One region of the Leptolyngbya sp. PL-A3 genome, then DNA from elsewhere that is predicted to be linked to it. Evidence: predicted binding sites of a transcription regulator. Region 1 holds the regulator's gene; each other region holds the start of a gene.
What was found. The regulator NtcA, encoded in region 1, controls nitrogen genes in cyanobacteria. The targets are predictions, from matches to a motif close to TTTGTANNNNNNNNTACAAA.
Positions count from the first base shown of each region.

Region 2: the regulator NtcA is predicted to act here: its motif matches at 1,971-1,990, upstream of NDI52_RS05405 (ammonium transporter).
Region 3: the regulator NtcA is predicted to act here: its motif matches at 1,811-1,830, upstream of NDI52_RS05540 (MSMEG_0572/Sll0783 family nitrogen starvation response protein).
Region 4: the regulator NtcA is predicted to act here: its motif matches at 1,356-1,375, upstream of urtA (urea ABC transporter substrate-binding protein).

Region 1 covers NZ_JAMPLB010000012.1:91,230-94,383, reverse strand. Annotated here, with positions in the region: gene fabI (enoyl-ACP reductase FabI) at 1-770, opposite strand, end outside; gene ntcA (global nitrogen regulator NtcA) at 1,380-2,051, shown strand; gene NDI52_RS11865 (DUF3084 domain-containing protein) at 2,226-3,154, shown strand, end outside.
Region 2 covers NZ_JAMPLB010000004.1:160,794-163,947, forward strand. Annotated here, with positions in the region: gene NDI52_RS05400 (S9 family peptidase) at 1-243, shown strand, start outside; gene NDI52_RS05405 (ammonium transporter) at 343-1,779, opposite strand; gene NDI52_RS05410 (DUF2231 domain-containing protein) at 2,752-3,154, shown strand, end outside.
Region 3 covers NZ_JAMPLB010000004.1:194,806-197,959, forward strand. Annotated here, with positions in the region: gene NDI52_RS05530 (LysR substrate-binding domain-containing protein) at 1-2, shown strand, start outside; gene NDI52_RS05535 (MSMEG_0569 family flavin-dependent oxidoreductase) at 19-1,296, opposite strand; gene NDI52_RS05540 (MSMEG_0572/Sll0783 family nitrogen starvation response protein) at 1,941-2,423, shown strand; gene NDI52_RS05545 (Nit6803 family nitrilase) at 2,630-3,154, shown strand, end outside.
Region 4 covers NZ_JAMPLB010000032.1:62,767-65,920, reverse strand. Annotated here, with positions in the region: gene NDI52_RS21620 (hypothetical protein) at 1-740, shown strand, start outside; gene urtA (urea ABC transporter substrate-binding protein) at 1,483-2,799, shown strand; gene NDI52_RS21610 (branched-chain amino acid ABC transporter permease) at 2,962-3,154, shown strand, end outside.

The sequences.
Region 1 (3,154 bases):
CCCATAATCTCGTAACCCGAATCCACGTAGATAATCTGGCCTGTGATGCCACTTGCTAGAGGGCTACACAGAAATGCTGCAGCATTTCCGACCTCCTCTTGCGTAACTGTGCGGCGTAGAGGGGCAACCTCTTCTACATGACGCATCATATCTAGAATGCCACCGACTGCTGAGGAAGCCAGAGTGCGAATAGGTCCAGCGGAAATGCCGTTCACACGGATATTCTGGGGGCCCATCTCTGAGGCCAGGTAGCGCACATTCATTTCCAGTGCAGCCTTTGCCACCCCCATCATGTTGTAGTTAGGAATGACCTTCACACCGCCCAGGTAAGTCAAGGTCACGACAGAGCCACCCTCTGTCATCAGAGGCTTGGCAGCCCGGCACAGTTGCACCAGGGAGTAGGCACTGACTTCCATCGCCAGATTGAAGTTGCCTCGGGAGACATTGCTAAAGTCGCCAGTCAGGTCTTCTTTGTTGGCAAAGGCCAGGCAGTGAATCAGAATGTCAAGACGACCCCACTTGTCGCGCACGGTGTCGAAGGCGGCAACCACCTGCTCCTCGTTTTGAACGTCACAAGGAACAAAGATAGAGGGGTTCAAAGGCTCAACCAGCTCTCCCACCTTCTTTTCAAAACGGCCCTTCTCGTCGGGCAAATAGGTGATGCCAAGGTTGGCTCCCGCTTTGTGGAGTTGCTGGGCAATGCCCCAGGCGATGGAGCGGTTATTGGCAATGCCAGTTACGAGGGCATTTTTTCCAGTTAAATCCAGCATGGGAATGAGGAGGTATGGAATATAAAGCGCCCTTCAGAATACAAGAAAGAGGGATCGTCGCGATAGGGGGCGGAGAGGAGACTTCGGGAACTCGCTTTTCTGGCTGTCACATCAAGCCAGTAGTAAAGGGAAAGGTTGAGTGCTTTACGCCCAACCTTTCCCTTTACTACTGGCTGCGTACTTCACCCAATTCAGAGCCCTAATTTTGCCGCTAGAAAGCAGCAGCAAAATTTGATTTTTGGGTTGGGAGAGACATGAAATAACAAAGTGCTATGGAGAGATAGCTCATTGTTATTTAATCCGTTCAAAATTTAGTTTTAATAAAAGAATACACTCTGACGAGATATTATTCACTATTAAGTGAATCTCATGGTTCAGGTCTATGGCCTCTGTCTTCTGGCAAATAATGCGATCGCAGCCAATCTACGGCAATATTTTTGGGCACCAGGGGTGTAACTTGAGGTAGTTCGCTCTGTAACGTAATTTTCGATACAAAAACTAGCTCTAAAGTTAGTTTAAGTGTTCTAAAGTCATGATTCGGTCAACTTTTGCTGACTTGAAGCAGGATTTGATTAGCCCCCTCACTACGGTTTAGGCAGGACGAGAGGAATGGTTGTGGCACAAGATAAGCCTCTGGCGGATGTCTTTCGTCAATTAAGTGGTGGTGTTTTCCCGCCGATGGTGGAGACCTTCGACCGTGGCAAAACCATCTTCTTCCCCGGAGACCCGGCAGAGCGTGTGTACTTTTTGTTGAAGGGTGCAGTCAAATTGTCTCGGGTGTATGAAGCCGGGGAAGAGATCACCGTGGCGCTGCTACGGGAAAATAGTGTGTTTGGTGTGTTGTCACTGATTACTGGGCAGCGGGCCGATCGCTTTTACCATGCTGTCGCCTTTACCCCCGCAGAACTGTTGTCAGTGCCCATCGAACAGGTAGAAAAAGCCTTGAAAGAGCACCCAGAGCTATCTATGTTGATGCTAAAGGGTCTGTCATCTCGGATTTTGCAAACAGAAATGATGATTGAAACCCTGGCCCACCGGGATATGGGATCGCGATTGGTCAGCTTCCTGCTCATTCTCTGCCGGGATTTTGGCGTGCCGACCCCGGAGGGGATCACCATCGACCTGAAGTTGTCGCACCAGGCGATCGCCGAGGCCATCGGGTCTACCCGCGTCACCGTTACCCGCCTACTTGGGGAACTCCGGACGGACAAGATGATTTCAATCCACAAGAAAAAAATTACGGTTTACAACCCGGTGGCGTTGAGCCAGCAGTTTACGTAACCCAATTTTATGGAGGAGGGCTGTGAAACAACCCTCCTCCATAAAATTTTGTTTTTCGTTGAGGAAAGATGCACTGCACCCTTCCCTGACAGAGTCTCGTTTCACATCCCGTAATTACACGCAAAACACTCAGCAGAATGCAGTAGGCTGTAGCTGTATTAGACAGAGCCGGGAATGACCACGGGGCTTGTATTAATTGCAGCAATTTTGATTTTAGGGGCGGTAATTGCCACGGTGGGCGATCGCCTTGGGATGCGTGTAGGTAAAGCGCGTCTCAGTTTGTTCAACCTGCGGCCTCGGCAGACGGCCACCCTGATTACTATCCTGACGGGTATCGTGATTTCGGCGGTGACCTTTGGTATCTTGTTTGCGATCAGTGATCAGCTACGGACAGGGGTTTTTGAGCTGGAGCAGATTCAGGATGACCTGGCGACAGCTCGGGAACAGTTGGATCAGGCCCGTACGGAGCAGGAGGAGGTTCAGTCTGAGCGAGATTTGGCATTGAGACAACAGCAACAGGCGCGGCGGCGGCTTCAGGAGACAAATCGAGAGTTACAGCAGGCGATCGCCCAGAGCCAGGCTCGAGAGCAGCGGCTCAAGGAGACGAGCCAACGTCTAAGTTCCACCGAAGCTCAGCTGCAACAGGTAGATGCCAGCTTCCAGGAGGCCCGCGGGCTGCTCCAGAGCGTCACGCAACAGGCCCGTCAGTTACGCAGCGAGATCAACCAGTTGCAGCGCGATCGCAACCAGCAAATTGCCCAACGCGAACAGGAGATCGCCGAACGCGAACAGGAGATTGCCGAACGCGACCGTCAGATTGCCGAACGGGAAGCTCAGTTGAGTACGCTGGAAACTCAGCGCACAATTTTGACTCAGGCAATCGCAGATCTAGATCGCGAGTTCCAGGGGTTACGTCAGGGGAATGTGGCATTGCTTCGTAACCAGCCGTTGAGCGCGAATCTAGTCCGAATTGTTGACCCCGATAGTGCACCTCAGGTCGTGCGGGAGTTACTCCAAAACGCGAACCGGGCCGCTCTGCTACGGCTCATTCCGGGTACAACCACTGTCGATCGTCAGGTGTTAGCCGTCACCTCAAATCAGGT
Region 2 (3,154 bases), on a different contig from region 1:
GTTGAGGCGAAGGATTATCCCGCCATGCTGATTACCGCCGGCCTCAACGATCCTCGCGTCTCCTACTGGGAACCCGCTAAGTGGACAGCCAAACTCCGCGCGCTCAAAACCGACTCGAATGTGCTGCTGCTCAAAACCAACATGGGCGCAGGCCACAGCGGTGCCTCAGGCCGCTATGAGCACCTGAAGGAGATCGCAATGGACTACGCATTCTTATTCGGTCAGTGGGGTATTGCTGGGTAGCCTCAGTGCGGGTAAAGGCATTGTTATCAAGGCATTTTCCCAAAGAAAAGGTGCGGCGCTAAGCGCCGCACCTTTCTGGCTATTGAACTGAATTTGAACTTAGCCGTCTTTCAGAGACTTATCGATACTGCTATGGGAAGAGGAAGCCATATCCATGATGCCAAACTCGCCATAACCAATCTCGCTGTGCTCAAAGGGATCCAGACCCTGAGCTTCGACCTCTTCAGAAGAACGAATACCTACAGTCGCTTGCAGGAGCTTAATGATGATAAAGGTACCAACGGCCGCGATCGCATAAGCAATTAATACCGCCGCAATTTGTTTGAACAACTGGCCAGGATTGCCATAGAACAGACCATCAGCACCCGCCGCATTCACCGTTGTGGTCGCAAACAGACCCGTGAGGATAGCCCCAATAGTTCCGCCCACACCATGAACTGGGAACGTATCGAGGGCATCGTCAATGCCGAGCTTGTTCTTGATACGAATGGCATAGAAACAGCAGAAGGCCGTGATACCACCAATCAGCAGAGCCGCAACGGGGGTGACAAAACCAGCGGCCGGGGTAATCCCCACGAGACCTGCAACAGCACCAGTCGCCAGACCAACAGCAGTCGGCTTACCCATTAGAGACCATTCCATCAAAATCCACACAAGGCCAGCAGCAGCGGCCCCACAGTTGGTCGCGACAAAGGCAGCAGTCGCTAAGCCACCAGAAGCCAGGGCACTACCTGCGTTGAAACCAAACCACCCAAACCACAGTAGACCGGCACCCAACATGATGAAGGGCACGTTGTGAGGAGCAACCAGACGATTGGGGTAGATTCTACGGTTTTTCAGCATGATCGCTGCCACGAAAGCAGAAACTCCAGAGCTGATATGGACTACGGTGCCTCCTGCGAAGTCAAGGGCTCCGAAGCCACCATATAGGCCCATGAGCCCACCTTTGGCCCAAACCATGTGAGCTAAGGGACAGTAGATAAAGATAGACCAGAGCAACGTGAACAGGAAGTAAGCCCGAAACTTCATGCGCTCTACCAGCGCCCCCGAGATCAGCGCAGGCGTAATCATCGCGAACATGCCCTGATACATCATGAAGGCTTCATGGGGAATGGTAGGGGCGTAGGACACAACCGCCTCTGGCTGAGACCCCACCAGGTAATCGGTAGTTTCTAAGCCAACGCCATTCAGGAATAACCATTCCAACCCGCCAATAAAGGAAGTGCCTGGTGCAAAGGCCAGGCTGTATCCCCATAACACCCAGGTCACACCAACCAATAGCATCATCGTAAAGCTCATCATCAATGTATTAAGTACATTGAGGGAGCGAACAAAGCCACCATAGAAAAAAGCCAATCCTGGTGTCATCAATAACACCAGAGCCGCACAAATCAGCATGAAAGCTGTATCTGCAGAAACCTGAGCAGTTGCAGCGACTTCTAAGGGATCAGGAGTCTGCGCTAGCACTGCCTGGGGAAAAAGACCCAATGATAGAGTTAAACTGATAGCTGCAAGAGCTACGATTGAAAGCAACATGGGTAACGCTCTTTGAGTCGTGGTGCAGGCATGTCAATTTTGAACTGACTGGCAAATTTTGGCAGGCTGAGATGGAAGCCTTGCTAAACAAGAAATCCAGAGGCCGTAAGCAAGCTTCACCTTTACTCAGCACCCCTGATTATTCTGTGCACATCTTCAAATTTGCGAGCCAAGCCCTATTGGACATATATTTTCTGGCTTAGATTACATATAGACATTCACGCCAAAATGTATCAAATGTTGCAGTTTCAGTCAGATTTAACAATGTGTTACCTGAGATCCCATGCAGGTGAGGGATCTGGGTTTTGGGGCGATCGCCCTTGCTGAATCCCCAGCTATTAATCTCTCCAAAGCTTCTCGTATAACCAACTAGGTCATGTTTCAAACATGTGGATAGGGTGTGGTAACAGAGGCACAAAGTACCCCTGTTACCACACCCCATCCACATGCCCAGAACCCTACCAGCGCGTAGCACCATAAACCTTTCCGGTTTAGTGAGGTAAGAAGAATAGATATGAAACTTTGTCCCACATCCATCTCTTATGCCTCCTGAACTAAAAAATCCTATACAGCACTTTTCAAGCCTATGAGGTACAAGCTATTTTTGTAGGAGCCTCGCTCCGCGAGGGTCCTACAAAAATAGCTGCATTTTATTCAAGCGCAAAGCGCTGTAACTCTTAAGAAATTGTTTAAAAGGCAGAAACTAATAAGTGTTTAAAAGACTCGATCTTTCCTGCTAAAAAGACATGAAAACTCAATGTTTTGAAACGAATTCTAAAGCAAACAGCCTCAATTCAAGATTATAAGCAAGCTCTCATTCTTTAGACAGATTTTGTAACCCAAGAGGTGGAGTTACTCTCCAAACAGAGCCTCCCAGGGAACGTACTGAAGCACTGGCAGTATTACCTAATGCATGCCAACTCGTACGTTCATCTTTGCTGGGAGCTTACTGCACCCCCACCGTAAGAAGCTGTGTTTGAGTATCTTCCTCCCCTTAATGAACACAATCTGCCCTATCCTGACACCATTCATCCCATCGTGGTGCATTTTGTCATTGCGATGGTGTTATTTGCAGTGTTCTGTGATTTAGTTGGATATTTCACCAAGAATTCTCGGCTTTATGAAGTGAGCTGGTGGAATTTATCTTTTGCAACGGTTTCGATCTTTATTGCAGTTATCTTCGGGCAAATTGAAGCGGGTTTGGCAGAACCTTATGGTTCCGCAGTTTCTACCCTCAACTTACATACCTTATTAGGCTGGTCATTATCTGGTTTTTTAGCCGCCGTTACAGGATGGCGCTACGTTATCCGCACTCAGGAAAAGCAACAGCTTCCCATTCCATATTTAGTCGTTAGTGTGGGCCTGGTAGGTGCAG
Region 3 (3,154 bases), on a different contig from region 1:
GAAAGCCTTTAGGCTAAGCTATGAGCCGATGGCAACCTCATTGACCGTTTGCATCACAACAGGGGTAACTTGATGGCGCGAAGCAATACAATCTACCAGGTAGTGGGCATCGCGGGCGATACCTGAGAAGCGACCCGAGCCCCAGGTATAGAGCCAGGGCAAGCCCAAAAAATAGAGGCCACGCAAGGGAGTAATACCCCGATTGTGCGCTGGGTAACCCTTGCCATCAAAAACAGGCAGTTCAATCCACCGAAAGTCCATATGATAGCCTGTGGCCCAAATGACCGTACTGATTTCGGTGACGGGGAGTGCGATCGCTTCTTCCCCTTCCGTCGGTTCCCACAGGGGCACATAGGGCGGCTCAGTAGGCGCTTCAATGTGGTGCTTCTCGATGAAGGTATCGATGGTGCGCTTGATGCTCTCGGCGACACCATCAGCCTGATCGAGATTGGTCTTCAGATCGTCGCCAAACTCCAATTGGTTATTTTGAATTCGCAGTAGGCGACCATGAAGCTGCATTCCTTCGGTAGCGAACTGGCGCAGATCAATTTCTTTGCCCCCATCGCGGCCAGAGACGTAATGATTGGTACGGGCGCGTACACCGTCTTTTTGGGGGTGTTCATCTACAGGCAAATCGTAGTAACCCATCTGATCCAACCAATCCACCACATCTTTACCCCGATAGGTACGAGGCGATCGCGGCGCACTCCCCACACATAAATGCACTTGCCGTCCAGCCCGATGCAAGTCCTCCGCGATCTGGCAACCTGACTGCCCTGTGCCCACCACCAATACCGCACCTTCTGGTAAGGATTCAGGATTTTTGTATTGGGATGAGTGCAGTTGAGTCATGGAATCAGGGAAGCGTTCGGCGATCGCTGGAATTCGGGGATTATGATACCCACCTGTCGCGATCACGACATGATCTGCGGTGTAGTCACCAATGGAGGTGTCGATTTCAAAGCCACCCGCTTCGCCCTGCCGCAGACGGGTGACTTCCACACCTTCACGAATGGGCGGCTCAAAAGAGCGGGCATAGTTCACGATGTACTCGACGATCGCATCCCGTCCCATAAAGCCTTGGGGGTCATCTCCCGTGTAGGGAAAACCCGGCAGTTGACATTGCCAGTTGGGTGTTACGAGGCAGAAGGAATCCCAACGTTTCGAGCGCCAGGAATGGGCAATTTGATACTTCTCAAAGACAAGATGCTCGATGCCGCGCTCTTTCAGGCAGTAGCTCATCGATAAACCTGCCTGCCCACCGCCCACAATGACAACCGGATAGTGTGACCGCATGTATCGCAACCTCAGGAATGTTTGCTTGGGAGTGCTGTGTTTGCACCTTAAGGGCTGATTCCGTGCAGCCTTGTACTTTGCGTTACAGAACGTGGAGGTTTAGCGGTATTTATAGGTAGGGCAGGTTGACTCAAGCGTTATCACAAAGTTTTTGTCGATTTACCTATTGATTTGAATAGTAGGTAGTGCTTTAAACGTATGAATGGGATGTAGTGGAAGGGGCACGAAGCGCCCCTTCCACTACATCCCATTCATACGTTAACCTCAGTTCGGGATAAGCTGAAGTGCTCATTTTGGCGTGCGCAAAGCGCACGCCAAAATGGGCGTTTTCGAGTGCCGCGCGTTGCGCGGCACTCGAAAACGCCCTTAACCCGAACTCAGGTTACGTTAAGGCATGATCACTACAGACCTGAGGTAAGAAACCTGGCACTTTCGATAGGGGCGATCGCACAAATCACTCCATCATTCCATTGCAATAGAATGATCCCCTATCGATACAGCCAGATCTAACGATTTTGTAAAAGCAGATACAGGGACAACCTTTCACCCCCCGTAAGGTGCTGACTAAATGTGGTTCATGAATCTCCTTCAAACACTCCACAGTTTTCTGCTTGCTCGTTCTCGATATTTAAGGACTTCCCTCCATGCCTGAAGTAACCACTCCTGCCCACCAGACAGGTGACTTTTTCGTTGATTACGAAGAGAAAGTATTTCCTGATGTTCAAGCTGAGCCGGGTGAAAAAGCCCTGGTAACGTTCCACACCGTTGCGTTCGAGGGTTCGATTGGGTTCGTGAATCTGCTGCAAGCCACGCGTCTGATCCGCAAAGGGTTCGAAACTTCGGTGTTGCTCTATGGGCCAGGGGTAACTCTGGGGGTACAACGGGGTTTCCCCAAGCTGGGCGATGCGGCATTTCCAGGCCACCAGAATTTCAACAACCAGTTGGTAAAAGTTATGGAAGAGGGTGGCAAGGTTTACGCCTGCCGCTTTGCCCTGCAAGCACTCTATGGTCATGGTGAACCGTCGCTCATTCCCGGAATTCGGCCCATCAATCCCCTGGATGTGCTGGACTTGGTGCTCATGCACCGCAAGGATGGCGCACTGATTATTGATACCTGGACGCTCTAATCAACACCTGTAGGGGCGAATGGCTATTCGCCCTTACCCACGAAGTTCATTGTTAAGACTGGGCAACCTATCGTTTACCCAAAAGATTAAAACCCTGGTTTAGAGCCAGACAAACGTAATTTGCCCTAGCAGACCGTTAAACACCCGTTTCGTGTTGCGGTGTCTTTGTGATGCCGAACTCATCCTCGCTTCTCACACACGAACTTATGTTGGATTATTCCAAAACCATTCGAGCCGCAGCCGTACAGTTGAGTCCGGTGTTGTATAGTCGGGAAGGGACAACGGAAAAGGTCTTGGAGGCGATCGCCCAGGCTGCCAAGGAAGGCGTGCAACTGGCGGTTTTTCCTGAAACCTTCATTCCCTACTATCCCTATTTCTCCTTTGTACAACCCCCTGTTTTGATGGGGGCCGAGCATATGCGGCTGTATGAGGAGGCGGTGACGGTACCGGGTCCTGTGGTGGACGCGGTCAGCCGGGCAGCGCGCTCCTACGCCATGGTGGTTGTGTTAGGGGTGAACGAGCGTGACGGAGGATCGCTGTATAACACGCAGTTGATCTTCGACGCGGATGGTTCCCTGTTGATGAAGCGGCGCAAAATCACCCCTACCTACCATGAGCGCATGGTGTGGGGTCAGGGCGATGGGGCTGGCTTAGCGGTACTGGATACTGCGGTTGGTCGGTTGGGGGCTCTCGCCTGCTGGGAGCACTACAACCCCCTGGCCCGCTATGCG
Region 4 (3,154 bases), on a different contig from region 1:
TTGAGTATTTCAGATTTAATCATAAGGTTGACGCTCCAGACACGATCATCCCGAGCCGTCTTGCCCAAACATTGGGACTCAACTATGAAGGCCTTACACCAAAATCTCTGAACGATACGTTCCTAGCTGAATACAAACAGGAGCATATCATTCCGCCCATCCTAACGAAAACGACTCATATTCAGCATTACTACTACCATTGGCAAGACAGAAACTACATCAGCATTAACGGAGGAGCGAATGCAGTTGCCAAAACCTGTTTTGGCATTATGAAAGGGAAAGTATCATTAGACATGCTAGTTTGCTTTAGCAACTACGCAACAGATAATGAATTCGTCCGATCAGAACTGAAAGCATGGTTGGAAGACGCCGCTGATTATTCAGAATCTTCTGGGGTTCCTCTGCTCGATCTGTTCTATTGGGAGCAACGATTGGGCAACTGGGGAGCAGACCAGCCTTTCCAGAAGGATATTGCCATAGAAGAGATATGCCCCTGCAATAACAGAAGTTTGATCGCCCACCTCCTACTGATCAATCCTTCAAAGAGATTGACACCGAACTATGAATTCTTTCGAAAACTAATTCAAAGTATGTGGCCTGAGGTTCTAACAGAGCCTATTAACCCTGGGAAAAAGTGGCCCGGAGAAAAGAGATTTAAATCGATTTTAAAGAGGAACAGCGCGCTAAACTTTGCTGCCAAGACAGCGATTTACAAAACAAAGAAAGTGTTTCAATCCTAGTTGAACAACTAGCTTTGTCTAGTTTGATGTGGGGATACTCATACTCCCCACATCAAAACATCGGCATGTTTTCATGACTCTAACGATATCCTTAAAGGTTGGGAGAATACACGTGATTCCGGACTTGTTGGAATAGAAATGGTTTGAGGGGGCGATCGCTCACCCAAAAATCCCTAAACCATGTCTCAAATTATTTCTAACCCCTACTTACAGATGGTTTAGACTTATTTCAGTCTTCATTTATCCATACATTCTCTCTCCGTGATGTATAGACGGATACGAGCTAAATAAGCTTTTCAAGTTCCTTAAAGTGCTAGTGGCAACCGAACCAAGGGAAATTAGGCACACAATATTTAACATTCTCCAAGATTTCAATCGGCGCCTGAGCCAGACATAAAAGGGATGGCAACAAACAAACAAAGAGGGAGCGTGGAAGTTTTCCTCTCTGCCTTGTTTTAAGCCCCTTTTACGCCAAAGAAACCTTCAGAACGAATTTTTCTACGTTTGGGAAATTAGATAAATTAGTGTTCTAATCGGGTCATTGCACGCCGACTATAGGAGTTGTTTATCGACTTAGCATGGTAATTTAATCTTCGCTAGCCCCCCAAGGCAGATTTTGTATCCTAGGACACAAAAAGAGGTCTTACGCCGCTCTAGTATCTGTGCTGATTCGACAATGCATAGAATTTCCTCCGCCTTTTCGTTGCGTTCCCTTCCCTGATTCTTAGGAGAACAAAATTTAATGTCCATGCAGTTTAATCGGCGTAAGTTCCTGGTCTATGGTTCCGCTGCTCTCGGAACCAGTATGTTGTTGAAGGCGTGTGCAAGTTCTTCCTCAGACACAGCCGAGTCGCCTGCGGCTTCGCCTGCTGCGGGCGCTTCGCCTGCGGCTGCCAGTGGTGACACGATTAAGGTCGGGATTCTTCACTCCCTAAGCGGCACGATGGCCATCAGTGAAACCACTGTCGTTGAAGCTGAGCAACTCGCTATCAAAGAAATCAACGCCGCAGGTGGGGTGCTGGGCAAGCAGATCGAGGCTGTGATTGAAGATGGTGCCTCTGACTGGCCCACCTTCGCAGAAAAAGCAACCAAGCTGATCGATCAGGACAAGGTCGTAACAGTTTTCGGCTGCTGGACTTCGGCCAGCCGGAAAGCTGTATTACCCGTGTTTGAGTCTAAGAACCACATGCTCTGGTACCCCGTGCAGTACGAGGGTCAAGAGTGTTCTAAGAACATCTTCTACACGGGAGCTGCCCCCAACCAGCAAATCGAGCCTGCCGTTGACTGGCTGCTCGAAAACAAAGGGAAAGAGTTCTTCCTGGTGGGTTCTGACTACGTGTTCCCCCGTACCGCGAACACGATTATCAAAGAACAGCTCAAAGCGAAGGGTGGCGCAACTGTTGGTGAAGACTACCTGCCCCTGGGTAGCACCGAAGTTACTCCCATCATCACCAAAATCAAGCAGGCTCTACCCAACGGTGGCGTGATCTTCAACAGCTTGAACGGGGACAGCAACGTGGCCTTCTTCAAGCAGATGCAGGGCGCAGGCCTCACCCCCGACAAGTATCCCACCATGTCGGTGAGTATTGCGGAAGAAGAAGTGCGTCAGATTGGCAAAGAGTTCCTCATCGGCCACTATGCCGCATGGAACTACTTCCAGACTGTTGAAAGCCCTGAAAACACCAAGTGGGTTGCCGACTTCAAGAAAGAGTACGGCGAAGACCGCGTAACCAACGACCCCATGGAAGCGGCCTACATCATGGTTTATCTGTGGAAGCAGGCTGTTGAGAAGGCAGGCACCACTGACCTGGAAGCGGTACGTGCTGCGGCTATCGGCCAGGAGTTCGCCGCTCCCGAAGGGCCGGTGAAGATGACCGCTGCTCACCACATCACCAAGACAGTGCGAATTGGTGAGGTGCGTGACGACGGTCTGTTTAATATTGTTTACTCCACCGATGGCCCCGTTGATCCGCTGCCCTGGAACCAGTATGTACCGGAAACCAAGGGCTTCGCTTGCGACTGGACCGATCCCGCGAAGGGCGGTAAGTTCAAAGGCTAAATTGAACGTCTGATTCAGGGCGGCGGTGCTTGGGCTGCCGCCCTCTTTTTATACCTGTAGCCACTCTTGGATAGGGCAGAGGGAAAGGGTGGATACGGTGCAGATGAATCCTTCTGCCCTAGCTCAGAGTGGCAATAGCCAGAATTCATAGGGAGAAAGCCAGTGTGGCAAGGGTTGTTTGATGGCCTGTTTAATGGCATCAGTATCGGTGCCGTTTTGTTAATCGCGGCACTAGGGCTGGCGATCGTTTTTGGTTTGATGGGTGTGATCAACCTGGCCCACGGCGAGTTGATGATGTTGGGCGCATACACCACCTATGTGGTGCAAAACGTGTTCAAGCCGCTGGGCGAACCAT